One region of the Bacillus sp. JK106 genome, then DNA from elsewhere that is predicted to be linked to it. Evidence: a T-box and tRNA genes for the amino acid it is inferred to sense, from the RefSeq annotation. Region 1 holds a T-box; the other holds one or more tRNA genes.

Region 1 (14,757 bases):
TGATCCGGTTACATATGCCCCGCTGGCCGGAAAGGAATTAATCGACCGGCTCCGGCACGATTTCGAGAACTCATTCGGCTACCTTGAGGAAAAGTTATTGGCGCTGGAAAGCGAGCAGGAGATGAATGTCATCCGCCGCATCAGCACGAATGATCATGTCATCAATGAGATGAAGGATATGATTGAAAAAGCCGAGGAAGAGTTGTGGCTGTCTGTCTGGGAACAGCAGATTCCCTTTATTCAGGAAGCCGCTAATAAACGCGCCGCCGAACAATTGCCCGTCTTTTCGATTGTGTTCGGCCCTCCGGAAGTGAAGCTCGGAAATACGACAAATCATAATATGTCTCCTGAAGTGGCGGAGAAACGGATGGGCGGAAGATTAACGATAGCTGCCCGAGATAATAAAGAAGTCTTAATCGCCAATTTTTCTCCGCAGACGAATGCCTGGGCCATTAAATCAGAAGATCCCGCTCTCGTTCTCGTGGCCATGGAATATATGAGGCACGATCTGATGTTCGCAGAGCTTGTGAAAGAAGTCGGGGCTGAAAAAGTTGAAGGCCTGATGAAACAAAACCATTCGTTATTTCATGTCGTCACCGGAAATCGGTTCATATAAATGTGAACCGTATTTTCTTTGATTTTTTCATTAGTCGTTATCATTATAATCTCTATGAAAGGAGTATAAAAAATGATTAACACAGAAGTGCAAAAAACCGCCGTTTCCCGGGAAATGAACGATACGTTTTTACAGGGGGTGCGGGATTGTGTGCCTACGCTGCTGGGCTATATGAGCATCGGTTTTGCTTTCGGCATCGTCGGCGTTGCCTCTCATCTAAGCATTCTTGAAATCTGTTTGTTATCCTTGTGTGTCTATGCCGGCGCCGCCCAATTTATTATTTGCTCGCTCCTTGTTTCCGGGAGTCCGATTTCCGCCATTATTTTAACGACGTTTATCGTCAATCTGCGGCACCTTCTGCTGAGCCTGACCATCGCGCCGTATTTCACGAAATACTCTCTGGCAAAAAATATCGGCTTCGGGGCTCTGCTTACTGACGAATCTTTCGGAGTAGCGGTGAACAAAGCGGCTCAGAACGGCAGGTTATACGATAAGTGGATGAACGGCCTCAATATAACCGCTTACATGTGCTGGGTTATTTCCTGCGTGATGGGCGGGCTTCTCGGGCAATGGATATCTGATCCTTACGCGCTCGGCCTGGACTTTGCTTTGCCCGCTATGTTTGCGGCGCTGCTTGTGCTGCAATTGCAGTCGTCCGCTTCGGAAAAGCTGAAGCACAGCCTCTCCTTAATTCTCTATATGATCATTTTTATGGTCTTGTTATCGTATTTCGTCCCGTCACACATCGCGGTCATCGTCTCAACCGTGATTGTGGCAACGATCGGGGTGGTGACGGACAAATGAGCATCAGCACACAAATGATCTGGATTATACTCGGCTGCATGATTGTTACACTTGTGCCGCGCATTGTTCCGTTTATATTTGTCCGGAACATTCAGATGCCTGAATTGGCTTTAAAATGGCTCTCCTTTATTCCGCTTTGCATTTTGACTGCTCTGGTAACGGAAAGCATGATTGTGAAAACAAACAGCGCTTTGACCTTTGATTGGAAAGCAATGATCGTTCTCATCCCGACATTGCTTTGTGCGATGCTGACAAAAAGCTTATCCATCACGGTCATCACAGGAGTCGTGCTGATGGCCGCCGTCAGGCTGATATGGTGACAATCAAAAGCCTCCATTCCGCAGAATGGAGGCTTTACCTTTATGATGTCGGATTTTCTTCTTCCGTCTCTGATTCCTCGGCTTTGGCTTCGGCGTTTATGCTTTGCTGCTGTTCCCAATGATCCCGCTGCAATCTTTCTTTTGCGATGGTAAACATGAAATTCACGGCGCAGCACCCCTTCCCTGTTTTGCTTATACTATGTACTGTACTCATTTCCCCGTGCAGTATTCACAAAACATAAAAAAGCAGCCTGCCGCATTGAGCGGCCGGACTGCTTTTTATTTTCAGTACGTGATCAGGAAGTATTTTTTCTTTCCGCGGCGCAGTACGGTAAATTGATCTTCAATGCGGTCTTCCGCAGTCAGAAGATGCCCGATGTCCGTCTGGCGCTCGCCGTTAATGTAAACAGCTCCGTTTTGAATGTCTTCGCGGGCCTGCCGTTTTGAAGGCGACAATTTAGATTCCACAAGCACGTCTACTAAAGACAGTTCTTCAGAGCGGACTTTTTCAAACGAAGGTACATCTTTAAATCCTACCTTGACGTCTTGAGCGGAAAGCTCTTTAATATTGCCGCTGAACAGCGCCTGGGAGATATGAACGGCCTGCTCAAGCGCTTCGCGGCCGTGTACAAGAACAGTCACCTCTTCGGCGAGACGTTTCTGCGCTTCTCTTTTCTCAGGAGCCGTCTCCGTTTTTTCAGCATAAGCTTCAATTTCCTCTTTTGACAAGAAAGTAAAGTATTTTAAGTATTTGACGACGTCGCGGTCATCTGTATTGATCCAGAACTGGTAGAATTCGTACGGCGATGTTTTTTCTTTATCAAGCCAAATGGCGCCGCCTTCCGTTTTGCCGAATTTCGTGCCGTCAGCTTTTGTGACGAGCGGAATGGTAAGACCGAAAGCTTTCGCCCCTTCTTCTTCTGATTTTCTGATCAGTTCAAGACCGGCCGTGATGTTGCCCCACTGGTCACTGCCTCCGATTTGGAGTTTGCAGTTCTTTTCTCTGTACAGATTCAGAAAATCGTAGGATTGCAGGATCATGTAGCTGAATTCCGTGTAAGAAATTCCGGTTTCAATTCTTGAGCTTACAGTATCTTTCGCAAGCATGTAGTTAATTCCGAAGTTCTTTCCGACGTCGCGGAGAAATTCAATGATGCTCAGCTTTCCGATCCAATCAAAGTTGTTCGCTATGACAGCGGGGTTTTCTCCGGCCTCGAAATCTAAAAATCGGGAAAGCTGATTTTTAATTTTTTGCGACCATTCGACAACGATATCCTGAGTATTTAACGTACGCTCCGCTTTTTTGCCGCTCGGATCGCCGATCAGTCCCGTCGCGCCGCCTACAAGCGCAATCGGATGGTGGCCTGCAAGCTGGAAACGGCGCAGTGTCAATATCGGCAGAAGGTGTCCGATGTGCAGGCTGTCAGCCGTCGGGTCAAACCCTGAGTATAAACGGATTTTTTCTTCGTTCAGCTGTTTATTCAGTCCTTCTTCATCCGTCATTTGCTGGATTAAGCCGCGGAATGATAAATCCTCTAATAAGTTAGTCATTTTGTCTGCTCCTTTGTTTATGAAAATAAAAAACGCCCCTTCGTTTAAAACGAAGGGACGATATAATCGCGGTACCACCCTACTAATAAAAACATAAAAAAGCTTTTATCACTCTTTTTGATAACGGACCGTGTCCGTTCTTTCACTACTGAAAGCCTTGGAATAGCTTTGTTCGCAAAAGCGGTTCATGAGTGTATTCGGCATATCTTATGTGCTGATTTTCACCGGCCATCAGCTCTCTGGAACAATCAGATATCCTACTTGTCTCAATCAAAACCTTTTCGTATGAAGCTTACTCATTTTTAACATAAATAAGATACGATGTCAACGCCGTCTTTAATCTTCCATTGTGGACAGGTCGCCTGCCGGCAGGTTCAGCTCCCACGCCTTCAGCACACGTCTCATGATTTTTCCGCTCCGTGTTTTCGGAAGTTTATCTTTGAATTCAATTTCCCGCGGTGCGGCATGCGCGGCAAGCCCCTGTTTTACAAAGAGGCGAATGTCCTCCTTCAGCTGATCGGATGGCTCATGCCCTTCTCTGAGCGCGATAAACGCTTTAATAATTTCTCCCCGGACAGGATCCGGCTTTCCGATGACCCCGGCTTCGGCAATCGCCGGATGTTCAACAAGTTTGCTTTCGACTTCAAACGGGCCGACGCGCTCGCCGGATGTCATAATGACATCATCGACTCTGCCTTGGAACCAGAAATAACCGTCTTCATCCATATAAGCAGAATCTCCGGAAACATACCAGCCGCCCGGCATGAAATAAGAATCATATTTCTCTTTGTTGTTCCAAATGGAATCCATCATCGACGGCCAGCCCTTTTTAATGGCGAGATTTCCCATCCGGTACGGCGGAAGCTCATTTCCCTGATTGTCAACGATCGCCGCTTCCACTCCCGGAATCGGTTTCCCCATTGAACCCGGCTTGATCTCCATGCAAGGATAATTGCAGATGAGCTGTCCGCCCGTTTCTGTCATCCACCACGTGTCGTGGATGCGCTTGCCGAATACTTTATGTCCCCACTTGATGACCTCGGGGTTCAGAGGTTCTCCGACACTCAGGACGTGACGAAGTGAAGTAAGGTCAAATTTGGATGCCATTTCATCTCCGGCGCCCATAAGCATTCTGAAAGCCGTCGGAGCGCTGTACCAGACGCTGACACCGAGCTTCTCAATCGTGCCGTACCAGTTTTCCGGACTGAATCTGCCGCCGACGATCACGTTCGCCGCTCCGTTCAGCCACGGCGCAAATATCCCGTACACCGTCCCGGTCACCCAGCCCGGGTCCGCAGTGCACCAGTAAATATCGTCTTCTTTAAGATCAAGCACCCACTTGCCGGTCTGGTATTGCTGAATCATGGCTTCATGAACATGGAGCACACCTTTGGGCGTTCCGGTAGACCCTGATGTGTAGTGAAGCAGGTAGCCGTCTCTTCTGTCCATCCATTCAATATCAAGTCTCGTGCTTTCTCCCTCAGCCGCTTTATCATAATGGATGATTTTATCTCCCGCTTCTTTGCTGCCGCCGACAATGAAAATATGCTCGAGGTCGGGCAGGCTGTCCGCCGGAATCCGTTCGGCCAGTTCAGGTGTCGTCACGACAACCTTTGCCTGGCTGTTCAACAGGCGGTCTTTGACGGCGCCTTCCATAAACGCTTCAAATAAAGGGCCGGCGATTGCACCGATTTTAATTGCGCCGAGCATAATAAAGTAAAGCTCCGGCGAACGCGGCATGAAAATAAAAACGCGGTCCCCTTTTTCCACGTTTCCATACCGTCTCAGTACATTTCCCGCCCGATTCGATTCCTCCATCATTTCTTTAAATGTATATTTTTCATCCCGGTTTGCGTCCTTGTAATACAGCGCTACTTTGTTTTTTCGAAATGATTCGGCATGACGGTCAATCGCTTCGTACGCCGCATTCAGCTTCCCCGTCTGATGCCAGGAAAACTCCGCTTCGACCTCTTTCCAATCGAAGCTGCGGTACGTTTCCTCATAATTTCGCAGATGATAATTCCCCTTTTCCGCCGGCAACGCTTTCAAATTCATGCAACATCCCCCTTTGCTTATCTATAGACTAATTATAGTAGATGTTCACAGTTTTCTCAATTTTTAAAATATAAATTACAACACTATTGAAAACGCTTTATATTTTGTTATGCTTAAGAGAGATGTGTTTTTATTAAGAACCGACAGGCGGTGAATCAGTGAAACATCATAAAACGTACCATTCTTCATCAATTCAGACAGCAGCCGGCCCTCTATTGGTAGAAGGGCCCGTTCCTCCAAAGGACCTAGCACAGTATGAGTTTCATGAAGGCCTGACAGCCTTTCGCCTTCCTCATGAACAGCACAAAGCGTTAATCGAGATCGCCGGGCTTCCTGAAGGTCGGATCATTATCGCCAGGGACGGACAGACGATTATCGGCTATGTGACGTATTTATATCCTGATCCGCTTGAACGGTGGTCTGACGGAAATATGGAAGACCTCCTTGAACTCGGTGCGATCGAGGTCGCTCCCGGCTACAGGGGCTGTTCTGTCGGAAAAACGTTGCTGACAGTCAGCATGATGGATGAACAGATGGAACGGTACATCATCATGACGACGGAATATTACTGGCATTGGGATTTAAAAGGAATGAAAAAAGATGTGTGGGAATACAGAAAGATCATGGAAAAGATGATGAATGCCGGGGGTCTTGTCTGGTTTGCAACGGATGAACCGGAAATCAGCTCTCATCCGGCCAATTGTCTGATGGCCCGCATCGGCAGGCACGTCAGTCAGGAGTCAATTGAACAGTTCGACAGGCTTCGTTTTTATCAGCGATTTATGTATTGACTGACATACAAAGGGGATAAAAAGATGATTGCAGAACAAATCATGAAACGGGACGTCATCACCGTCTCAAAACACGACTCCATTGAAACAGCCGTCCGGAAAATGAAGATATATCATATCCGCCATCTCCCTGTCATCGACGACGAGCTGCACGTCACCGGTATTGTCACAGACAGAGACATTAAACAGGCCGGCCCCGGCAGCTTTGAACAAAAGGAACGCGGCGCGTTTCTGACAAACAAAGTGGAGACCATTATGAAGCGGGATGTCATCTGCGCCCATCCGCTTGACTTTGTGGAAGAAATATCCGCCTCCTTTTATGAGCACGGCATCGGCTGTCTGCCGATTACGGTAAACCATAAGCTGACGGGCATTTTAACGAAAACCGACGTGCTCCGGACTTTCGTCAGCCTGACAGGCGCGGCCCAGCCGGGATCCCAGGTGGAAATCCTGGTGACGGATATGACAAAAAGCCTTGCTGATCTCAGCTGCTTGTGCCGTGATCTTCAGCTTCAAATCCTGAGTGTGCTCGTCTATCCCCATGATTCCGCCGGGTCGAACATTCTCGTCTTCCGGGTGAAGACGATGAATCCGCTCCCTTTTATCCGTGCCGTTCATGAAGCCGGATACAATGTCTTATGGCCGAAGCATTTGAGGGATCAGCCATGAAAGACAGCGTTTTTGTTTATTCGCCTTCTTATCAGACGTATCAATTTCATCAGGATCATCCGTTCAATCAGCAGCGCGTGCTTTTAACATACGATCTGCTTCAGGCGGCGGACGCGTTTGACGAAGGAGACATCGTCATTCCGCGCACGGCCTCTAAAGAAGAGCTGGCTCTCGTTCATACAGAGGATTATATACAGGCGGTGGAACTTGCGGGTGCGGGCCGGCTCCCTGCCGCAGAAGGAGAAAGCTACGGTCTCGGAACGGAAGACACCCCCGTTTTTGCCGGCATGCATGAAGCTGCGTCGCTTCTGGTGGGCGGCACCTTAACGGCGGCTGATTACGTCATGACGGGACAAGCCAGGCACGCCTGCAATTTAGGAGGCGGCCTTCACCACGGCTTCCGCGGCAGGGCGTCAGGCTTTTGTATCTATAATGACAGCGCCGTGGCCATCCAATACATCCAGAAGAACTACGGGGCAAAAGTGTTATACATTGATACAGACGCCCACCACGGCGACGGCGTTCAATTTACGTTTTACGACAGGTCTGATGTCTGCACTGTTTCTTTTCACGAGACAGGGCGTTATTTATTTCCCGGGACGGGGCAGGTACTGGAAAAAGGAAGCGGGCAAGGCTACGGCTATTCTTTTAACATTCCGCTGGACGCTTTCACAGAGGACGATTCCTTTCTCCACGCTTACAAAACGGCCGCCTCAGAAATCGCGGCTTTTTTTAAGCCGGATGTCATACTTACCCAAAACGGTGCGGACGCCCATTATTACGACCCGTTGACACACCTGTCCAATACAATCTCCATTTATCAGGAGATCCCGCGGCTCGCTCATTCATTAGCCCATCAATATTGCAGCGGCAGATGGATCGCGGTCGGCGGCGGCGGATACGATATTTGGAGAGTCGTCCCGAGAGCATGGAGCCGCATTTGGCTTGAGATGAAAGGGATTGATCCCGGGGAGCGCATACCGCAGAAATGGATTGATAAATGGCAGAAGCATTCCCCCTGCACGTTGCCCGCTTTTTGGAGTGATCCTGAACAATTATATCCTCCGATTCCCCGTAAAGAAGAAATTTCAGAAAAAAATGCCCAAACCGTGGAAAAAGCTCTTTTTGCCATCCGGTCTGAGCAGCGGTATAAAACAAAATAAAAAACGACCTTATGAGGAGGTCGTTTTTTTGATCACAATTTCTACACGGCGGTTTTCTTTCATATGTCCGGGACTTTTGTTGTCCTTCACAGGTTTCGTATCCGCATACCCGGCAGAGATAAACCGTTTGGCGGAAAAGTCTTCATTCGCGGTAAAATACCGGATCACACTCGCCGCTCTTGCAGACGACAGCTCCCAGTTCGACGGGAATTGATAGGTGGAAATCCGGCGGCTGTCCGTATGGCCTTCTACCTGTATGTCATTCGGAATTGTTTTTAAAAGCACCGCGATCTGATGCAGAACCGGCTCGGCGTTTTTCAGCACATCCGCTTTTCCCGTCTGAAATAGAACGGCCTCCTGCAGCACAAGAACCACTCCGCGCTCATCGCGCTTCGCCGTCAATTTGGAACTCAAATGATGCGCTTTTATGTATGTCTTCACGTTTTGTAACAGCAAATCCTGTTCTTTATTTTCGTTTGCTTTGTCTGATGACGCCGGTTCACCCCCGCCGCCGTTTGTATGAATCGATGAAACGGCAGATTGAAATTTTTCCGCGTCTATTTGCGACATCGAAAAAAGCAAGATAAAGAACACGAGAATGAGCGTGATCAAGTCAGCGAACGTCACCATCCATCTTGGTGAACCGCCGGAATGTTCCGGTTTGTTTCTTCTTTCAAAACGCTCTTTTCTAAGCTTCATGGACAGCGCCCTTTTTCTTGTTCGCAGGCTGTCCTTTACGCCAGTCTTCTCTTGAGCTGAAGACGACGAGCTGACTTTCGAGGTTGCGGGGATTTTTGCCCGATTGGATGCCGACAACCCCTTCGATCATGACCTGTTTGATGAAAATTTCACTTTCCGTTTTTTCTTCAAGTTTTGCCGCGATTGGAATAAACACCAAATTGGCAAGCAGCGCTCCGTACAGCGTCGTCAATAGCGCAACGGCCATGTTCGGTCCGAGGGTATGCGGGTCATTTAAATTTTTGAGCATAAGAACGAGTCCGACGAGCGTCCCGATCATTCCCCAGGCGGGTGCGAAATCACCGGCTTTTTCAAAAACGCGTCTTCCTTTTCTGTGTCTTTCTTCCATTGCGGCGATCTCAGAATCCATCACCAGCCGGATCGTTTCCTCGTCCCAGCCGTCAATCGCAAGCAAAAGCCCTTTTTTTAAAAACGGATCATTGATCTCCCGCGCCTGGTCATCCAGAGACAGCAGCCCCTGCCTGCGCGCCTGCTCCGAAAGGCTGACAAATACTCTGACAAGCTCTTTCACATTGTCATCCTGACGGGAGAATACCTGTTTCAGAACAGAAGGGGTTTTCTTTAAATCCCTCGGCGGAAAGCTGATAAAAATCGCCGCAGCAAGGCCGCCAGTGACGATTAAAAAAGAAGTCTGATCCAAAAATGAACTGATTCCCGCCAGTCCCGTCCCTGACAGAATACCGATTGCGACGATAATACAGCCTAACATAAAGCCAACGGGCGTCAGATAATCAAAACGTTTCATATCTTCTCCTTACTCAAGTAAAAAAGCAAGATTCCACCCCTCAGAGTGAAGCTTGCTTTTCCGTTTTTTTATGACTTGGTTGATTGTCTTAATTCGATGCGGTGAGGCAATTCGACGATATGCTCTTCAACCGGCTCTTTGTTCATCAGTTTTGTCAAAAGTCTCATCGCCACGGCGCCGATATCGTACGTAGGCTGCACGACTGTTGAAAGCTGAGGGCGGACCATCAGGCTCAATCTCGTATTGTCAAAACCGATAATATCAAGATCATCAGGTATCGAAAGACCTTGATCTTGGGCCGCATGGATAATGCCGAGGGCCATTTCATCCGTCGCAGAAAGAATCGCCGTCGGTTTCCGGTCAAGGCCCATCAAACTTTGAAGCGCCTCCATACCGGAATCATAAGTGTAATCGCCTTCCGCTACGAATTGCTCGTTAAACGGAATCGCCGCTTCTTCAAGCGCCCGTTTGTACCCTTGCAGTTTTTTCGAACGGTTGATCGGCTCTTGCATCGGTCCGGAGACGAAAGCAATATCGCGATGCCCTTTATCAATGAAAAGCTTAACGGCATCATAAATCGCCTGTTCATAATCAATGGCGACAGAAGGCGTCTCGCCCTGTTCTTCCACTGATGCCGCCAAGACGATCGGCACAGGAGAGCGCTTAAATTCTTCGACATGCTCGTCCGTAATGTTGCCGCCCATAAATACGATACCGTCCACTTGTTTGCCGAGCATCGTATTTAACAGATGCAGTTCTTTCTCAAGATTTTGATCCGAGTTGCTTAAAATAATATTATATTTGTACATCGTCGCGATATCTTCAATTCCACGCGCAAGTTCCGAGTAGAAAATGCTTGAGATATCAGGGATGATGACGCCGACCGTTGTCGTTTTTTTGCTTGCAAGCCCTCTTGCCACCGCGTTCGGACGGTAGCCGAGCCGGTCAATGGCTTCCAATACTTTTTTTCTGGTCGTCGGTTTTACATTCGGGTTGCCGTTCACGACGCGGGAAACAGTCGCCATACTGACATTTGCTTCTCTGGCCACATCGTATATCGTAATGTTGCTCACTGAAACCACTCCTTTTACTGGATACACTTATCCTTATCTATAGCATAAACACTTTATGTAAAGAAATGTCGTACGATTTCGCATTCTGTCGTTTATGATTGTAAGCGTAAGTCAGTAGTGTACATTATTTTTCATTATTCATCAAATTTAAATATCTCTCATGAAATTATACACGTTTTTCCCAGTGATGAAAACGTTCACTTTCATTTTATAATTAAATAAAATGAAGATACGAAAAAAAGCCGCGCGAGGCGGCCTTTAAAGAGCGGAACATTGTATTATGCTTTTACTTTCAGCATCGGCTTTAATTCGTTCAGCCATTTCTCGAATTCAGGGATATCCATCTGCTGCGCAGAGTCTGACAGGGCAACGGAAGGATCAGGGTGAACTTCGGCCATCACGCCGTCAGCGCCGATCGCAAGCGCCGCTTTTGCTGTCGGAAGCAGGAGATCGCGGCGGCCTGTTGAGTGTGTGACGTCAACAAACACCGGCAAGTGAGTTTCCTGTTTCAAAATCGGCACGGCAGAAATGTCGAGCGTGTTTCTCGTTGCCGTTTCGTACGTTCTGATTCCGCGTTCACAAAGAATGATTTGGTCGTTTCCTTGTGACATGATGTATTCAGCTGCATTGATAAATTCTGAAATTGTTGCGGCAAGACCGCGTTTTAACAATACCGGCTTTTTAACGGAGCCGGCGGCTTTCAGCAATTCAAAGTTTTGCATGTTCCGCGCGCCGATCTGAATGACGTCAATGTAATCAATCGCTTGCTCAATGTGGGCGGGCGTTACGATTTCACTGATCACCGCGAGGTCATATTCATCAGCGACGCGTTTGAGAATTTGCAGGCCTTCTACACCGAGACCTTGGAAATCATACGGACTTGTGCGGGGTTTAAACGCGCCCCCGCGCAGGATTTTAATGCCTTGTTTTTTCGCTGCGGCCGCGACTTCGGCAACCTGCTCATAGCTTTCTACGGCACAAGGTCCGACGATGAATCTCTGATCGCCGTCACCGATTTTTTCGCCTTTAATGTCAACGATCGTATCTTCTGCTTTTTTCTTCCGGGAGACGAGCAACGCTTTGCTGTGATCCTCTTCTTGAAGTTCAAGTCCGGCTTTGAAAATTTCTTTGAAAATATGCTGGATCGTTGAGTTTTCAAATGGGCCGTCATTGCTTTCAATAATGCGGTTAAGCATTGTACGCTCTCTGACAGGGTCAAATCGGTTGACACCCTGTGCTTCCTTTGCTTTACCGATTTCTTTTACAACGGCTCCGCGTTCATTGATTAATTTAAGGATTTCTAAGTTTAGTGCGTCTGCCTGCTGTCTTAGGCTCTCTAATTCCTTGTTGCTCATCTTTTTCATCCCTTCTATGCTATGTTTTATTTTAATGGTTAACATGCATCTTACTACAGTTATGCGAAAATAGGAATATGAAATAATAAATTTTTTCACATTCGACTTTATCACCAAAACGCTTTTAAGCTTTTATGCGTTGAAGCAGTATATATTGATATCCTACATGATCCGGCTGAAATGATCAATAGTTTTTTTCAAAAAAAAAACCGCCGATATCAACCGGCGGCCAGCAATTATGAAAGGTGCTGCTCTATTGCGTTTTTTGTGATTTGTGAATGAGACGCGTGCCATTTCACTTCGCCGTTTGTAATGACGAATACTTGCGGGCTTTCATGTTTCACGCCGTATGTCTCGGCGATATAGTTTGAAAGCGGCCGGCTGTCCTGCACATGCAGGTAATAAGAAGGTACTTCTGAATGCTCCGATGCAAAGGCGTCAAACTCCTGAAACGCGGCTTGGCTGATCGGGCAGGTTGTGCTGTGTTTCAAAAACACGAGCGTGTTTTCTTTCTCAGCGGCATTTTTGAACTCTTCTTCAGATGATATCAGCTGTTTTGTCATGTCGGTTATCTCTCCTTATTGAAGGTCAGCGATTTGCCTGACCGGCTTTTTCCCCGGCGTCTTCCGCTTCGGCCTTGATGCTTTGGGCCGTGTCCTGCATTTCGCTTCTCGTCTCTTCGGCTTTCTCGGTTAGTGTGCTCTTAGAACGGTCTTTTAAATCCTTCACTTTATTCATAATCTGGCCTGACTGATCAGCTACCAGCTGGGTGATATTAGATGTTTTGTCCTTGGCGATGCTGACATATTGAGAGCCTTTTTCTTTCGCGTCAGCCGTCATTCTGTCCGTCTTATCCTTTAACGCAGAAGCCTGACTGCCGAGATCGTCGCGCAGCTCCTTACCTGATTTAGGCGCCAGAAACAACGCCGTTGTCGCGCCGATAATTCCCCCGATCAGCGTTCCGATTAAAAAATCCTTACTATTGATTCCATCTTTGCTCATTATGATTCCTCCTTAGTGGATTTTTCTTATGATTAAAGCGATGTTTTTTTCTTTTGCTTCCACTTGTCCCATATTTCCATAGCGGCCTGGCTCCAGGTGACAACCTGACTGATCTTATCCTGATTCTCTCTTACAGAGGCCGTAACGGAACCTGCTGCCTGCTTTATGGATGTATTAAACTGCTGGACGGAAGTTCCCACTTCCTGAACAGCATGGACAACCGTATTTAATTTCTCTGATTTTTCCTGAATGTCTTCCGCGAGACGGTTTGTCTTATGTAACAGCTCGGCTGTCTCTGCGGTAATGCCTTTCATCTGTCCTTCAAGGCCGTCTAAAGTCGAGGCTACGTTTGTTAAAGTCATCTGCACGGACTTTAATGTTTTGGACAGATAGATGACGAGGATGAGAAATGCAACGGCAATGAGTGCGACGCTTAAGTAAAGAATGATGATCATCTAATACCTCCTTATAATGCAGGATATAGTGGTATATACCCAATTCTTAAAATGATAAACATATATGAAAGGTCTGTATGTATACTATTTCTCCATTTATCGGTAAATCCCTTTTGCAGCACGCGCAAAAAAGCAGTGAGAGCCCCACTGCTTTTTTGTTACGCTATGACGTTTTCATAGGCTCTCATATATTTTTGAATGTCTCCGGCGCCCATGAAGATCAGCACTGCGCCTTCATGCGCTTTTAACACGGATGTGTCATTTTCTTCAATGAGTTCTGCGTTATCGATTTTTTCCTGAAGATCCGTGATCGTGAGCTTGCCGACGTTCTCGCGGGCAGAGCCGAAAATGTCGCACAGATACACGCGGTCGGCCGCGCTTAAGCTTTCTGCGAATTCATCCAGGAATGATTGCGTCCGTGTAAACGTATGCGGCTGAAATACCGCGATGATTTCACGTTCGGGATATTTTTGGCGCGCCGCCTCAATCGTGACTTTGATTTCAGTCGGATGGTGGGCGTAGTCGTCGATCAGTACCTGGCTGCCGATCACTTTTTCATTGAATCTGCGTTTGACGCCGCCGAATGATTCAAGTCCGAGCTTAATCATGTTCACGTCTATCTCTTCATAGTGGCAGAGCGCAATGACCGCTAAGGAATTGAGGACATTGTGATGGCCGTATGCCGGGATGTAGAACGTATCGTAAAACGTATTGCGGACAAAGACGTCAAATGTCGTGCCTTCCGTATTTTTTACGATGTTTCTCGCTTGAAAATCGTTTTCTTCTCCCGTGCCGTAATAAACGACAGGCACATTGGCGTGAATTTTCGGCAGGTACTCGTCATCACCGCAGGCAATGATGCCTTTGTTGACTTGAAGCGCCATGTTTTGGAAAGCATCAAACACATCGTCAATGTTGGCGAAATAATCAGGGTGGTCAAAATCAATATTCGTCATAATCGCATAATCAGGCTGATAGCTTAAGAAATGACGGCGGTACTCGCAAGCTTCAAATACAAAGTATTCGCTGCTTTCATTTCCTCTGCCCGTCCCGTCCCCGATAAGAAACGAAGTCGGCTTCGCCTGCTGCATCACGTGTGCCAAGAGGCCCGTTGTGGACGTCTTGCCGTGTGCGCCCGTTACTGCGACACTTGTATATTTTTTCATATATTCAGCTAAAAATTTATGATATCTGATGACAGGAATCCCTTCAGCGAGCGCCTTTGCGATTTCCGGATGAGAATCAGGAAATGCGTTTCCGGCGATTACCGTTAAGCCGGGTTTGATGTTATCGGCGCTGAACGGATAGATCGGGATATTTCTTTTTTCAAGGGCAGCCTGAGTGAAAATCTGCTTCTCGATATCCGATCCCTGCACCTGATACCCCGTATCATGCAGGA
Region 2 (14,757 bases), on a different contig from region 1:
CCCCGAGCGCCATATTGCCTGGGAAATGAGTGCCCTCACCAAGTCTAGTTACGATGCCGCCCTCCTGATCAATGCTTAATAATAGCGGAATGTCAGGGCTCGCCTTTTGAAAGGCATCTGTCAGGCGTACCGTTTGCTCAGTATTTTTTACATTTTCTGAAAAAAAGATAACGCCGCCGAACCGGTACTTTTGAATAAGCCTTGCGACTTCGTCATTCATTTGGGTAAGAGCCTCAGGTGATGACTGCCCCTTTTTTTGCCAATTACGAAAATCAGGCATGAGCATCTGCCCTAATTTTTCATCTAATGTCATACGGGATACCGCTTGTTCCGCCTGTGACGGAATATCCGGTTTTGTCGATGCATGATGCGTGCCGAAAACAATAAACAACAGTAATACAGCTGAGATGAAAAGTTTCATAATGGTGCCCTCCTGCCGTCATAGTTTGGACAAAAGACATGGGTTGTCATTCAATGGCTTCATAAATCGCTTTTATGACGCTGCCGTAGCTTCCGGTCGGGAAAAGATCCCCTTCAAAAACATTCGGGTTTTCACCGGGGCTGACGACGGGGGAATGCTTTTTATTGGTCAAAAGTGCGATCCCCAGCTTATAAGCGGGATCAATAATCGTGATGGTGCCGGTCCATCCCGTATGGCCGTATGCCTGCCTGCTTGCATAAGGTCCGAACATCCACTCCATATCCGGGCTGCCGTTTTTCCGCCAGCCGAGAGCGAATGTCGGATCAGAGGATGCCGCGGTTGTGAACAAATCGGCCGTTCTTTTATTGAAGAGAGAAACATGTTTATAACTGCCGCCGTTCAGCATGACTTGAAGAAGGACGGCCAAATCATCAGCTCTGGAAAACAGCCCGGCGTGACCGGACACCCCTCCCATTGAGTAAAATGCTTTTTCATCGTGAACTTCCCCCTGCAGCGTATACGTCCTGATGTGAGGGAAATGGATGACTCCGTCACGTGTGTTGCCTAAACGTTCAGTAGCTGCGAATGCTTTTTCTTTAAAACCTTTTTGCAGCGGATTGAACAGTGTGTGCGTCAGTTTCAGCGGTTTGTACAGTTCTTGTTCAGCATAGGTATCAAGGGTTTTTCCGGTTATGTTTTCAATGATGCAGCCGAGAAGCATGTAACCGATATCGCTGTATACGTGTTTTGTTCCCGGCTTGTATTCAAGCGGGATTTGGTTGAGAAAACGGATCGTTTTATCCCGTTCTTGTGAATATAAAGGGCCTGCGGTGTCCGGCTGATAGAAATAAAAGCTTGCCGGCAGACCGGATTGATGCTGGAGCACATCGATGACGCGTATGCGGTCTTTTCCTTGAATCGGATCGCTTTTTCTGTCTTTGAAATCAGGAAGGTAAGCCGAGACTTTTTGATACACATCAAGCTTTCCCTGGCTGACGAGTCGCTGTAGTGCAAAATTGGCCGCGTACATTTTTGTATTGGAAGCTAAATCAAACATGGTTGATGTTTTCATTTTTTTCGGACGGGATAAAAGGGTGTTCCCGTCATATTTTTTGCTGTAGCCGTATGCTTTCTTTTTGATCACCCGTCCGTCCTTTACGACGACGAGGACGGCTCCGGGGAATCCTGCTGCGATGTCTTTTTCAATCATTTGATCAACCTTTCTGAGCTTTGCTGCGTCGTATAATTTGGATTGGGCTTCGGCTTTGTGCTGCGGCAGAAAAGAGAGGCTGATGACGATTGTGAGTACGGCGGCTGTCAGTGTTTTCATATTCTGATCCCTCCCGGTTTATTCAAATTCAGCAGCCATGTCATCCTTAAATCCGAACGTATAAGTGAAAACAAAGCCCGCCGCGTAAGAGATGAAGAGACCGATGATATACAAAACGATTTGAGCCGGCTGTACGAGAAACGAGAGCGGAAGGCCGGAGACACCGATTGAAAAAGTAGCCACTTGAAAATGGGCTTGAAAGGCGCCGCCGATTCCCGCCCCTAAACACGCCGTCAAAAACGGCCGGCCGAGCGGGAGCGTGACGCCAAAGATGAGCGGCTCTCCGATTCCGAGCAGACCGGATGGAAGTCCGCCGCCGATCGCTCTTTTTAATGAGGCTTTTTTTGTTTTCATAAAGATGGCGAAGGCCGCGCCTACTTGACCCGCGCCTCCCATCGCGAGAATCGGAAGAAGCGGGTCATCTCCGATTGATCGGATTAATTCCAAATGTACGGGAGTCAAGCCCTGATGCAGGCCGGTGACGACAAGCGGCAGGAAGGCGGCTCCCAGTACAAACCCTGAGAGCACTCCCCCGACATTCAGCAGCGACAATAAACCTGATGTAATCAGATCAGAAATAAAACCGCCTGCAGGGATAAAAACGACATATGTCACCAGCCCGGTGATAAGTAAAGACAATGTAGGCGTGACGATAATGTCGATGGATTGATGGACGTACTTTCTGATAAACCGTTCGGTATAAGCGATAAAAACCGCAGCGAAAAGAACGCCGATTAATCCTCCCCTGCCAGGGAGCAGATTCTCTCCGAACAAACTGATATTGGCGATCTCAGGGTTAAGGATCAATATGCCCGCAAGGCCGCCCATCGCGGGTGTCCCGCCGAATTCCTTCGCCGCATTGATGCCGACAAGGACGCCGAGGTAAGCGAACAAGCCTGAACCGATAACCGTTAAAATAAGTGCGATTTGAGATTCTTTCGGGAGCCAGCCGGCCTGAATGACGGCTTTCGTAATACCGGTGATTAAACCTGATGCAATGAGTGCGGGAATAAGGGGAATGAAGATGCTTGATATTTTTCTCAGAAACAATTTGATGGGTGTGGTGTTTTTTCTGTTGAGATCGGCTTTTTTCCGTGAGGCGGCTTCTTTTAAATCAATGTTTTTTCCGGATGGCATAAGTTTTGCGAAAGCGTCGGCGACATGATTGACGACACCCGTGCCGAGAATGATCTGCAGTGTTTCAGCTTCGACGACGCCTATTACCCCGTCAAGCCGTTTCAGCGCCTCAATATCCATTTTATCCCGATCTAAAGGTGTAATCCTCAGGCGTGTCATACAGTGGGTAAAGCCTGAAATATTCGATGAACCGCCGCAATTGTCCAGGATATCTTTGGCCAGTGACTGATAAAATGCCTCTTTGCTCATGGAGATCCTCCTTTTTCCGTACGATTTTTCCCGGGGAGCTATGCCTGAAACGCGTCCTAAAAGCGCCTGCGCCGAACATGAAAACGGCGCGGGCTCGTAAAAGCACATTATTTTTCACCAAAGAACGATCAGCGTTCTTTTTCTCTTGAAACGTGCTGTTCAATGGCTTTATCAATGAATCCTTCTGATTCTTTGAGCAGTGCCTTCGCGTGTGTTTCGTCCGAATTCGTCTTCAGCATGACGATTGCCGTTTTGACATGGCTGCCTGCGGCCTCAAGCGTTTCTTTTGCCTTGTCGTACGGAACGCCAGTGATGCTTTGGATAATGCCGATTGCGCGTTCTTTCAATTTTTCGTTGCTGACATGAACGTCCACCATTAAATTTTCGTACACTTTGCCGCTTTTAATCATCACGGCCGTGGAAATCATGTTCAGAATCATTTTATGTGCCGTCGCGGCTTTCATTCGTGTTGACCCTGTAATCACTTCGGGGCCGACAATGACTTCAATGCTGTGATCGGCAAAGGTGCTGATCAATGAGTTCTTATTGCATGTGAGCGCGACGGTTTTGGCGCCGATTGTTTTTGCATATTTCAGTGCACCGGCCGCATACGGCGTGCGCCCGCTTGCCGCGATGGCGATCACGGTGTCTTCTGCGGTAAGCCCGATCGTTTTGAGATCGAGAGCGCCGGTTTCCTCGCTGTCTTCTATACCTTCAGCCGCTTGCAAAAAGGCGTCTGCCCCTCCGGCCATCAGACCGATGACGGTGTCGGGACTTACGCTGTATGTAGGCGGGCATTCAACCGCATCCAGTACACCGAGTCTGCCGCTTGTGCCCGCTCCCGCATAAATCAGCCTGCCGTTTCGCCGTAAGGACTGATGGGCGAATTGAACGGCAATCTGAATATCGGGCAGCACCTGCTGAACGGCTTCAGCCACTTTGAAATCCTCTTCGTTAATGATGCGGAGAATTTCCATCGTGTCTGCCTGATGGATTGAAGCGGTCTGCGGGTTTCTGGTTTCTGTGGTCAATCTGTGAATGTTAAGCCGGTCTGTCATGATTGTACCCTCCCAAGTCGTTAATACTTGAAGTATATGGGCATCTGAATAGATGTTTCAAGAAAAATCGGCAGGGTTGAGATGAATAATCAAGCGCTTTCACAAAAAATGATGCAGAATGTGCTGTTCACCGATCGGGCCGATCCTGCGCCGCCCTTTGTCAATAAAACCGGAAGACCGGTACAGGTTCTTTGCACGTTGATTGCGATGGTTTACAGCAAGCACGATTTCATCACACCAAGGAAAGTAATTTGCGACAAAAGCGGGGAGCTGCAGCATCGCTTGTTTGGCATAACCTTTTCCCTGATGCGGCGCATGTAATGACAGCGCACTCAGCAAAATGGCAGACACATTGTTCGAATACGGGGCAATGGTTTCTTTTGAGGTATGTAAAATAAAAAAACCGACGGGGCGGTCTTCTTTTAAAATGACTGTCGGGTAGCGATCCCGGATGACAAGCGCCTGCGGCAGGACATCTATCGGCAGAGCTGTGAACTTTTTATCTTCTTCACTCAGCACAAACCCGTTCAGCCCGTCTGCATGCTCCGGTTTATAAAAGGACAGGGCTACATCCATGATATCTACTCTCCTTTTTTATAATTGATCCAATTCATCTTCTGATAGAACACGGCAGCCTGCCCGTTTTAAAAGAGCGGAAGTGATGCCGTCTCCGAGTATTTTTTTTCCTGAGAAAGTGCCGTCATAGATAAAGCTGCTGCCGCAGGACGGACTGTTTTCTTTAAGGATGACCGTTGCGGCGCCTATTTCTTTTGCGTATGCTAACGTTTTTTCCGCGCCGTCCATATATAAAGCTGTAACGTCTTCGCCTGATGCCGTTACGATTCTTGCCGTTCCGTTCAGCACGTCTTCACCCGTGCCGCCGATGATTTCCGCCGGTTCGCGGGGAGTGGTGAAGCCGCCCAAAAGTTCGGGGCAGACCATAACAGCTTTCTTTTCTTCTACGAGTCTGCGGATTTTTTCCGAAGCGGCGTGAGAGCCGTTATATCTGCATTCGATACCGCCGAGACAAGAGCTGACTAAGATCATCTGTGTCCATTCCCTTCAATATTTTGATACTTTCATCATAAATGAAATAAGAGAGGAGGGATGAGTTTTTCTTGTTAAAAAACGAGTAAAAAAGTTTGAAAATAAAAAAAATAATTTTTCTCTTTACAAATAGGGTACAACCTGTATATAATAACTTTTGTCAGCTCGACGCGGACACAACGGCCCGTTGGTCAAGCGGTTAAGACACCGCCCTTTCACGGCGGTAACACGGGTTCGAATCCCGTACGGGTCATATGGAGGATTAGCTCAGCTGGGAGAGCATCTGCCTTACAAGCAGAGGGTCGGCGGTTCGAGCCCGTCATCCTCCACCATATTTGCCGGCCTAGCTCAATTGGTAGAGCAACTGACTTGTAATCAGTAGGTTGGGGGTTCAAGTCCTCTGGCCGGCACTGTTTTCCAAAAAAATACGGAGGGGTAGCGAAGTGGCTAAACGCGGCGGACTGTAAATCCGCTCCCTCAGGGTTCGGCAGTTCGAATCTGCCCCCCTCCACCATCTTTGGGCTATAGCCAAGCGGTAAGGCAACGGACTTTGACTCCGTCATGCGTTGGTTCGAATCCAGCTAGCCCAGTCTCAGACACCTTTTGCATAAAGGTGTCTTTTTTTTATCAGCAGTTTGTTTCGATTTTTGATTGTTCATCAGATATACTATTTTTAAGCTGCTGTTAAGGCAGTATATTCTGTATTTTCCATCTACACCCTGCCTGAAATTTGGTAAAATAAATGTAATAAAAAAAATGAAACCTTTTAAAACAATCAACGTATAGATACAGACCGGTGAAGGGCAGAGGTAAGATAAAACATGGAAAACCTGATTAAAAAAAGAATCAAGCAAGTCAAAAAAGGCGATCAAAATGCGTTTGCAGAAATCGTTGACCTTTATAAAGATAAGATTTACCAGCTTTGCTACCGCATGCTCGGCAATGTTCACGAAGCGGAAGATATTGCGCAGGAAGCTTTTATCAGAGCGTATGTCAATATCGACAGTTTCGATATCAACAGAAAGTTTTCAACGTGGCTTTACAGAATTGCGACCAACCTGACCATTGACCGCATCCGCAAGAAAAAGCCTGATTACTATCTGGACGCAGAAGTAGCGGGAGCAGAAGGGCTGACGATGTATTCGCAGATCGCCGCGGACGGGGTTCTCCCTGAAGACGCCGTATTGTCATTGGAGCTGTCGGACACAATTCAGAAAAAGATTTTAAAGCTGCCGGACAAGTACAGAACAGTTATTGTATTAAAGTATATTGACGAACTCTCTTTAATTGAAATCGGGGAGATTCTGAATATCCCTGTCGGCACCGTCAAGACAAGGATACACAGAGGCAGAGAGGCTCTTAGAAAACAATTGAGGGATCTTTAAGTGGGGTGATGAAATGAGCTGTCCTGAACAGATTGTGCAGCTTATGCATAAGCATCTTGATGGAGATATCCTTCCTGAAGATGAAAACGTATTAAAACAACATTTGCAGTCATGCGGGAATTGCAAACGGCATTTTCATGAAATGGAGAAATCCGTAGCACTCGTCCGAAGCACATCGCATGTCACGGCCCCTGCTGATTTTACTGCCAAAGTTATGGCGAATCTTCCAAAAGAGAAAAAACGCGCTTCTGTAAAACGATGGATCAAAACTCATCCGATGATTGCAGCCGCAGCGGTTTTTGTGATTTTAATGGGCGGCGGTTTTTTCAACAGCTGGCATAATGACCACAATTTCAGTGTGTCCAAACAGCCGAACCTTGTCGTGCAGAATCACACGGTCACCGTCCCTGAAGGCGAGACCGTAAAGGGCGATGTCACAGTAAAAAACGGCAAGCTGTTCATTGAAGGAAAAGTCGACGGCAATGTGACCGTCGTCAACGGAGAAAAATACATGGCCTCAGCCGGACAAGTCACCGGGCAGATTGAAGAGATTAACCAATTGTTTGACTGGGTCTGGTACGAACTGAAATCGGCGGGCCAGGGCGTCGTAAGCGCTTTGGACCCGAATGAAGATGAGTAAAGCGTATAATCGCTTTACTCTTTTTTTGTGCATCGCCGTGCCGGCCCATTTCACTTGAGAAATCAAAATGTGGTATAATGAGCACGCTATATGATGTACATATTGCTCATGCAGCACAATTCATAACGGAAAAAACGAAATGACTGAATTCTTGGAGGACGAGGAAATGGCTTTTGAGGACATCCCATTTTTGCAATACCTCGGCAATGCCGTTGATATTCTCCTTGTTTGGTATGTGATATATAAATTAATCATGGTCATACGCGGGACGAAGGCGGTTCAGCTTTTAAAAGGAATCGTCGTCATCGTATTGGTCCGGATGGCCAGTTCATATTTGGGACTCAGCACGCTTCAGTGGCTGATGGACCAAGCGATAACATGGGGATTTTTAGCGATCATCATTATATTCCAGCCTGAGCTGAGACGGGCGCTTGAACAGCTCGGACGGGGCCGGTTCTTTTCCAGGAGCGGAACCCCCGTGGAAGAAGCGCAGCATAAGACAATTGAAGCGATTACAAAATCGATCAGCTACATGGCGAAACGCCGCATCGGCGCACTCATCGCCATTGAGCGCGATACGGGAATGGGCGATTATATTGAGACGGGCATCCCGCTTAATGCGCAGGTCAGCTCGGAGCTTTTGATTAATATCTTCATCCCGAATACACCGCTGCATGATGGAGCGGTCATTATGAAAAATAACGAGATTGCGGCGGCAGCCTGTTATCTGCCGCTTTCTGAAAGCCCGTTTATTTCAAAGGAGCTGGGGACACGTCACAGAGCGGCTGTCGGCATCAGTGAAGTGACGGACAGCTTAACCATTATTGTATCTGAAGAGACGGGCGCCATCAGTGTGGCCAAAAACGGAGACCTTCACAGAGAATTGACGGAAGAAGAACTGAAAGAAATGCTTGAAGCCGAGTTTAAGAAGAACGCCAGAGATACTTCTTCTAACCGCTGGTACTGGAGGGGCAAGAAAAATGGATAAATTCTTAAACAACCGCTGGGCTGTAAAGATCATTGCATTGCTCTTGGCGCTGCTGCTTTACGTTGCGGTTAACAACAACCAGGCGCCGACTCCGAAAAAGCCGGGGGAATCCTTTTTTCCGACATCAACGACTGACGAGGCTACGCTTACTGATATTCCTGTAAAAGCATACTACGATGAAGCGAACTATGTCGTCACCGGCGTGCCCCAGACGGTAAATGTCACGATTAAAGGCTCGACAAGCGCGGTGAAAAAGGCGAGACAGACGAAGAATTTTGAGATATACGCCGATATGAATAAGCTGAAGACCGGGACTCATAAGGTCGAATTGAAGGCGAAAAACGTATCGGACGGACTGACGATCTCCATTAACCCATCAGTCACGACGGTTACGATTCAGGAAAAAACGGCTGAGAGTTTTCCCGTGGAAGTTGAATACTACAATAAAAGCAAAATGAAAAAGGGATATACCCCTCAGCAGCCGATTATCAGCCCGAAAAACGTGCAGATTACAGGTTCGAAAAATGTGATTGATAACATTTCACTTGTCAAAGCATCCGTGAACCTTGAAAATGCAAATGAGACCATTGAAAAGGAAGTGAAGGTGACCGTCTATGACAAAGACGGCAACGCACTTCCTGTTGATGTTGAACCGTCAGTCATTAAAGTGACGGTTCCCGTAGCCAGTCCGAGCAAAAAGCTTCCTTTCAAAATCGAAAGAAAGGGAAGTCTTCCGGACGGGGTGAGTGTTGCGAGCATTGACTCGAATCCGAGTGAGGTGACGGTTTACGGCCCGCAGGATGTGCTGGATTCACTGGAATTTATTGACGGCGTATCTCTTGATTTAGGCAAAATTGATAAAGATACCGATATCAATGCCGATATCCCGCTTCCTAAGGGTGTCACTAAGGTATCACCGGAAAAAATCACGCTTCATGTTAAAGTGGACAGTGAAGACAAAAAGGATTTTGACAATGTCGCAATCAAGACGGTCGGACTGGGAGGCTCACAGCAGATTGAGTTTCTCGACCCTGAATCGCAGGCGATAAATATTACGGCCAAAGGCTCTCCCGCCAACATTAAGGCGCTGAAAAAGTCGGACATTGAACTGTATGCCAATGTCTCGGACTTGGATGACGGAGAGCACTCTGTAAAGCTTGAAGTAAACGGCCCGCAAAACGTCACATGGTCCCTGTCAAAAGACACGGTTAAGATCAAGCTGACTTCTAAGAAAAACACAAGTTCAAATAAAAATGACGGCGGCTCCGCTGATTCCGGCAATAATAACGGCACAAGCGGAGACGCAGACAAAGACAAGAGCAAGAACCGGGAAGACGACACTGACAGCGATCAGAATAAAAGTCAAAACCAGGATCAAAATCAAGACCAGGATGAAGACGGATCAAGCGCTGATTCTTCTTCAACAGAATGAAAAAGGAGCGATACAAAATGGGCAAGTATTTTGGAACAGATGGTGTAAGAGGTGTTGCCAACAGCGAGCTTACGCCAGAGCTGGCCTTTAAAGTGGGGCGTTTTGGCGGTTATGTCCTGACCAAAGATAAGCAGCGCCCGAAAGTGCTGATCGGCCGTGATACACGTATCTCCGGACATATGCTGGAGGGAGCCCTTGTCGCCGGACTTTTATCGATCGGAGCTGAAGTGATGCGCCTCGGCGTTATTTCTACGCCGGGGGTATCCTATTTAACGAAAGCCATGGATGCTGAGGCGGGCGTCATGATCTCCGCTTCTCACAACCCCGTACAGGATAACGGAATTAAATTTTTCGGAGGGGACGGCTTTAAGCTTTCTGATGAACAGGAGGCCGAGATTGAACGTCTCATGGATGAACCGGAAGATAAGCTGCCGAGACCAACAGGCGCGGACCTCGGGCTTGTGAACGATTATTTTGAAGGCGTTCAAAAGTATCTGCAATTTTTAAAGCAGACGGCGGACGAAGATTTTACGGGCATTCATGTAGCGCTTGACTGCGCCCATGGTGCGACATCTTCCATTGCGACGCACCTTTTTGCCGATCTCGATGCTGACGTATCTACAATGGGGACGTCTCCGAACGGATTAAACATTAATGATGGCGTCGGTTCTACACACCCGGAAGCGCTGAGTGCTTTCGTCAAAGAAAAAAACGCCGATATCGGCCTTGCGTTTGACGGAGACGGCGACCGCCTCATTGCCGTTGATGAAAAAGGAAACATCGTCGACGGCGATCAGATTATGTACATATGCGCGAAGTATTTGAAATCAGAAGGCCGTCTGAAGGATGATACCGTCGTATCGACCGTGATGAGCAACCTCGGTTTCTACAAAGCGCTTGAAAAAGAAGAAATCAAAAGCGTTCAAACGGCAGTCGGCGACCGCTATGTCGTAGAAGCGATGAAAAAAGACGGCTATAATGTCGGCGGCGAGCAGTCAGGGCACCTTATTTTCCTTGATTACAACACTACCGGCGACGGTCTCTTGTCCGCGATCATGCTTGTGAATACGCTGAAGGCGTCCGGCAAAACCCTTTCAGAACTTGCGGATGAAATGAAAAAATTCCCGCAGCTCTTAGTGAACGTGAAAGTGACGGATAAATATAAGGTAGAAGAAAACGCTAAGGTGAAGGCCGTTATTTCTGAAGTGGAAAAAGAAATGAACGGAGACGGCCGGATTTTAGTGCGCCCGTCAGGCACCGAACCGCTCGTACGCGTGATGGCGGAAGCGAGAACAAAAGAGCTTTGTGACGAATATGTCACAAAAATCGTGGATGTCGTGCGGACAGAAATGGGAGCGGAGTAGCGAAGTTTATAAGCAGAGAGCGAACAAGACAAGTGCGATCAGCATAAAATGATAGTAAACATGATGCCGGGGCGGCAAAAAATAATTGACCGTCCTTGGCACATGCTGTAAAATCAAGCTTGTTCAGCCTTTGTTTTTCACTTGCAGGAAAGGCGGGATTGTTTGCATCTTTTATAATTACAGCGCCCGAACTAAGCGCCCGAAAAACGGCTTAGTTGACGAGGATGGAGGTTATCGAATTTTCGGCGGATGCCTCCCGGCTGATTCATTTAGATCACAGCCGTAAGGATTTCTTCAAACCGGAGGGGCGACTCTCCGAACAAAGAGAAATCACATGATCTTCCAAAAAAACATGTGGGAGGGGACGATTGAAAGTCCCCTTGTAATTTGACTTTCTTCGTCTCCTTTTACACCTTTAGGAGGAAGAAAATATGTGTGGAATTGTAGGTTACATCGGTCAGCTTGATGCGAAAGAGATTTTGTTAAAAGGATTAGAGAAGCTTGAGTACCGCGGTTATGACTCTGCCGGTATCGCTGTGGCGAATGAGCAGGGCGTGCATGTGTACAAAGAAAAAGGCCGCATCGCCGACCTTCGTGAAGTGGTGGATCACACGGTTGAATCTCAAGCGGGAATCGGCCATACACGCTGGGCGACTCACGGCGAACCAAGCTTCCTGAACGCTCACCCGCATCAAAGCGCACTCGGCCGCTTTACACTTGTTCATAACGGTGTGATCGAGAACTATGTTCAGCTGAAGCGCGAATATCTTGAAAACGTTGAACTGAAAAGCGACACGGACACTGAAGTAGTCGTTCAAATGATTGAGCAATTTGTGGCGGGAGGACTCAGCACAGAAGAAGCGTTCCGTAAAACACTGACTCTGTTAAAAGGCTCTTACGCAATTGCATTATTTGACGGTGAAAACACAGACACCATTTACGTTGCAAAAAACAAAAGCCCTCTGTTAATCGGTCTTGGAGATACGTTTAACGTCGTGGCATCTGACGCGATGGCTATGCTTCAAGTAACGAATGAATACGTTGAGCTTTTGGACAAAGAAATGGTGATCGTGACAAAAGACGAAGCCGTGATTAAAAACCTTGACGGTGAAGTCATGACACGTGCGTCTTATATCGCTGAGCTTGACGCCAGTGATATCGAAAAAGGCACATACCCTCACTACATGTTAAAAGAAACGGATGAGCAGCCGCTTGTTATGCGCAAAATCATCCAAACGTATCAGGACGAAAACGGCAGACTGGCCGTGGCGGGCGATGTCGCTGACGCCGTGGCGGAAGCGGACCGCATTTATATCGTGGCTTGCGGAACGAGCTACCACGCCGGTCTTGTCGGGAAACAATATATTGAAATGTGGGCAAACGTACCGGTTGAAGTGCATGTAGCGAGTGAATTCTCTTACAACATGCCGCTTCTGTCTAAGAAGCCGCTCTTTATCTTCCTTTCTCAAAGCGGAGAAACAGCGGACAGCCGTGCCGTGCTTGTTCAAGTCAAAGCGCTGGGTCACAAAGCGCTGACGATTACAAACGTTCCGGGATCAACGCTTTCCCGTGAAGCGGATTACACATTGCTTCTGCACGCAGGCCCTGAGATCGCCGTGGCATCAACAAAAGCGTATACGGCTCAGATTGCCGTCCTCGCGATCCTTGCATCAGTTGCGGCAGAACGCAACGGCGTTGATATCGGTTTTGATTTAGTCAAAGAATTAGGTATCGCGGCAAACGCCATGGAAGCCCTCTGCGACCAGAAGGACGAAATGGAAATGATCGCGCGTGAGTACCTGACTGTTTCAAGAAACGCTTTCTTCATCGGCCGCGGCCTTGACTACTTCGTATGTGTCGAAGGCGCCCTGAAGCTGAAAGAGATTTCTTACATCCAGGCGGAAGGCTTCGCCGGCGGCGAGCTGAAGCATGGAACAATTGCACTGATTGAAGAAGGAACACCGGTCTTTGCGCTTGCGACACAAGAACACGTCAACCTGAGCATCCGCGGAAACGTGAAGGAAGTCGCAGCCCGCGGCGCCAACACTTGCATCATCTCGCTGAAAGGCTTAGAAGACGCAGACGACAGATTCATCCTGCCGGAAGTCAACCCTGCGCTTGCTCCGCTGGTATCTGTTGTGCCATTGCAGCTGATCGCTTACTACGCTGCACTGCACCGCGGCTGTGACGTTGATAAACCGCGCAACCTTGCGAAGAGTGTTACGGTGGAATAATATATTTAACCCCTTTGGTTATTAGCCAGAGGGGTTTTTTAATGCGGAAATGAGAAATACATACTCTTTGCGATTGTAAAGAAATCCCCTTTTATATATTGAAAAGGAATAACACCTGCTTTATAATACGAGATGCATTCCGGTTAACATCCATAAATGTAATCATTAGTAAATCATTTTTGTGTATGTCTCATCGAAAAGTAATCACCTCCAGTAATTTTCATCATGAATATCCATTATATAAATGTAATCAATCGATTACACTTCCAAATTATGATTAAAAAAGACTTTAAAATCCCTTTTGTATTTGTCGGCTCCTGATCCATTATGAATACCTAGACTAGATATGAAAATAACAACATTTTGCAATACTCCGGTTCAATTCTTAAAAAAGTCCTGACAACAATGATAGGAGTGGAATGATGTCAAACCTTTTAGAAATCAGAAACATCAGCAAATCTTTTGGTCATAAAGCTGTTTTAAAGGATGTTACATTCAATGTGCCTGCCGGATCAATTGTCGGTTTTATCGGTGATAACGGCGCAGGCAAATCAACAACATTTAAAACGATATTAGGATTAATCTCTCAGGATAGAGGTAAAGTGAGAATCTTTGGTAAAGAGAATCTGGATAAACATATAAAGTTCAAAGAAGATATTGGTGTCGTATTTGATGCGATGAATCTTCCCGCGCACCTTACGATAAAGCAGCTGAACCATGTATTTAAGAAACTATTCGACGCTTGGGACCAAGACCATTTTTACCGGTTGGTTCATTCTTTCTCTTTACCTATGGACAAAAAAGTGAATACATTCTCGCGCGGCATGTCAATGAAGTTATCTGTAGCTGTTGCTTTGTCGCATAATGCAAAATTATTACTCCTGGATGAAGCAACTGGAGGGCTTGATCCCTCTTCAAGAGATGATCTGTTAAATGAATTAAAAAGCTTTGTGAGTAAAAGCAACGGCGGTATTTTACTTTCATCGCACATTATGACTGATGTCGAGAAGATAGCCAGCCATATCATTATGATGAAAGATGGCGAAATTTTATTAAATGAAGAGAAAGATAAGGTTCTTGAAAGCTATACCGTTATAGATGTTGATGAAGGCCAATTGGCTGAGCTTGACGAAGATATCGTTCTAGCAAAAAGGAATTATGGATCTTATTGGAGTGTGCTTGTATCGGATCAACAGAAGTTGCCGAATGGCGTAACGGCCAACACCATTTCCATAGAAGAAATCAGCGTCTTTTTAACGAGGAGTGAAAACATTGAGAGGTCTGTTACTGACTAACTATTACTTGGTTTATCGGAGTTTCTTTGCATACACAGGGTTGGCCATATTGGTATCAGCAGTCATTTTTTATTTTGGGGATGCTTCAATGCATCGTTTTGTTGCTATGCTGATTATTTTGTTTGTCGTTATGCCCGCACTTGAGGTTATAAAGTATGAGAGCAAGTCTGGCTATGA

The links. A T-box is a leader RNA that pairs with one kind of tRNA and senses whether it is charged. The one in region 1 lies ahead of tyrS (tyrosine--tRNA ligase), so its partner is inferred to be a tRNA-Tyr.
Region 2: it encodes a tRNA-Tyr, which carries the amino acid that the T-box ahead of tyrS (tyrosine--tRNA ligase) is inferred to sense. The anticodon was not compared.

What each region holds. Positions count from the first base shown of each region.
Region 1 covers NZ_JBSJQC010000003.1:845,921-860,677, forward strand. Annotated here, with positions in the region: gene ACWJJS_RS14700 (TrmB family transcriptional regulator) at 1-616, shown strand, start outside; gene ACWJJS_RS14705 (AzlC family ABC transporter permease) at 689-1,420, shown strand; gene ACWJJS_RS14710 (AzlD domain-containing protein) at 1,417-1,740, shown strand; gene sr7p (small protein SR7P) at 1,781-1,906, opposite strand; gene tyrS (tyrosine--tRNA ligase) at 2,026-3,291, opposite strand; T-box leader at 3,342-3,574, opposite strand; gene acsA (acetate--CoA ligase) at 3,628-5,346, opposite strand; gene ACWJJS_RS14730 (GNAT family N-acetyltransferase) at 5,505-6,137, shown strand; gene ACWJJS_RS14735 (acetoin utilization AcuB family protein) at 6,162-6,806, shown strand; gene ACWJJS_RS14740 (acetoin utilization protein AcuC) at 6,803-7,969, shown strand; gene motS (flagellar motor protein MotS) at 7,979-8,668, opposite strand; gene motP (flagellar motor protein MotP) at 8,658-9,473, opposite strand; gene ccpA (catabolite control protein A) at 9,542-10,546, opposite strand; gene ACWJJS_RS14760 (bifunctional 3-deoxy-7-phosphoheptulonate synthase/chorismate mutase) at 10,825-11,901, opposite strand; gene ytxJ (bacillithiol system redox-active protein YtxJ) at 12,138-12,464, opposite strand; gene ACWJJS_RS14770 (YtxH domain-containing protein) at 12,490-12,903, opposite strand; gene ACWJJS_RS14775 (DUF948 domain-containing protein) at 12,936-13,358, opposite strand; gene murC (UDP-N-acetylmuramate--L-alanine ligase) at 13,517-14,757, opposite strand, start outside.
Region 2 covers NZ_JBSJQC010000004.1:15,985-30,741, forward strand. Annotated here, with positions in the region: gene ACWJJS_RS15400 (glycoside hydrolase family 3 N-terminal domain-containing protein) at 1-421, opposite strand, end outside; gene pbp4b (penicillin binding protein PBP4B) at 468-1,751, opposite strand; gene ACWJJS_RS15410 (PTS transporter subunit EIIC) at 1,770-3,137, opposite strand; gene murQ (N-acetylmuramic acid 6-phosphate etherase) at 3,266-4,195, opposite strand; gene ACWJJS_RS15420 (GNAT family N-acetyltransferase) at 4,295-4,771, opposite strand; gene ACWJJS_RS15425 (DUF523 domain-containing protein) at 4,790-5,242, opposite strand; tRNA gene ACWJJS_RS15430 (tRNA-Glu) at 5,424-5,495, shown strand; tRNA gene ACWJJS_RS15435 (tRNA-Val) at 5,499-5,574, shown strand; tRNA gene ACWJJS_RS15440 (tRNA-Thr) at 5,580-5,652, shown strand; tRNA gene ACWJJS_RS15445 (tRNA-Tyr) at 5,672-5,756, shown strand; tRNA gene ACWJJS_RS15450 (tRNA-Gln) at 5,761-5,832, shown strand; gene sigW (RNA polymerase sigma factor SigW) at 6,064-6,627, shown strand; gene rsiW (anti-sigma-W factor RsiW) at 6,641-7,267, shown strand; gene cdaA (diadenylate cyclase CdaA) at 7,434-8,255, shown strand; gene ACWJJS_RS15470 (CdaR family protein) at 8,248-9,687, shown strand; gene glmM (phosphoglucosamine mutase) at 9,705-11,051, shown strand; gene glmS (glutamine--fructose-6-phosphate transaminase (isomerizing)) at 11,483-13,285, shown strand; gene ACWJJS_RS15485 (ABC transporter ATP-binding protein) at 13,708-14,580, shown strand; gene ACWJJS_RS15490 (ABC-2 transporter permease) at 14,558-14,757, shown strand, end outside.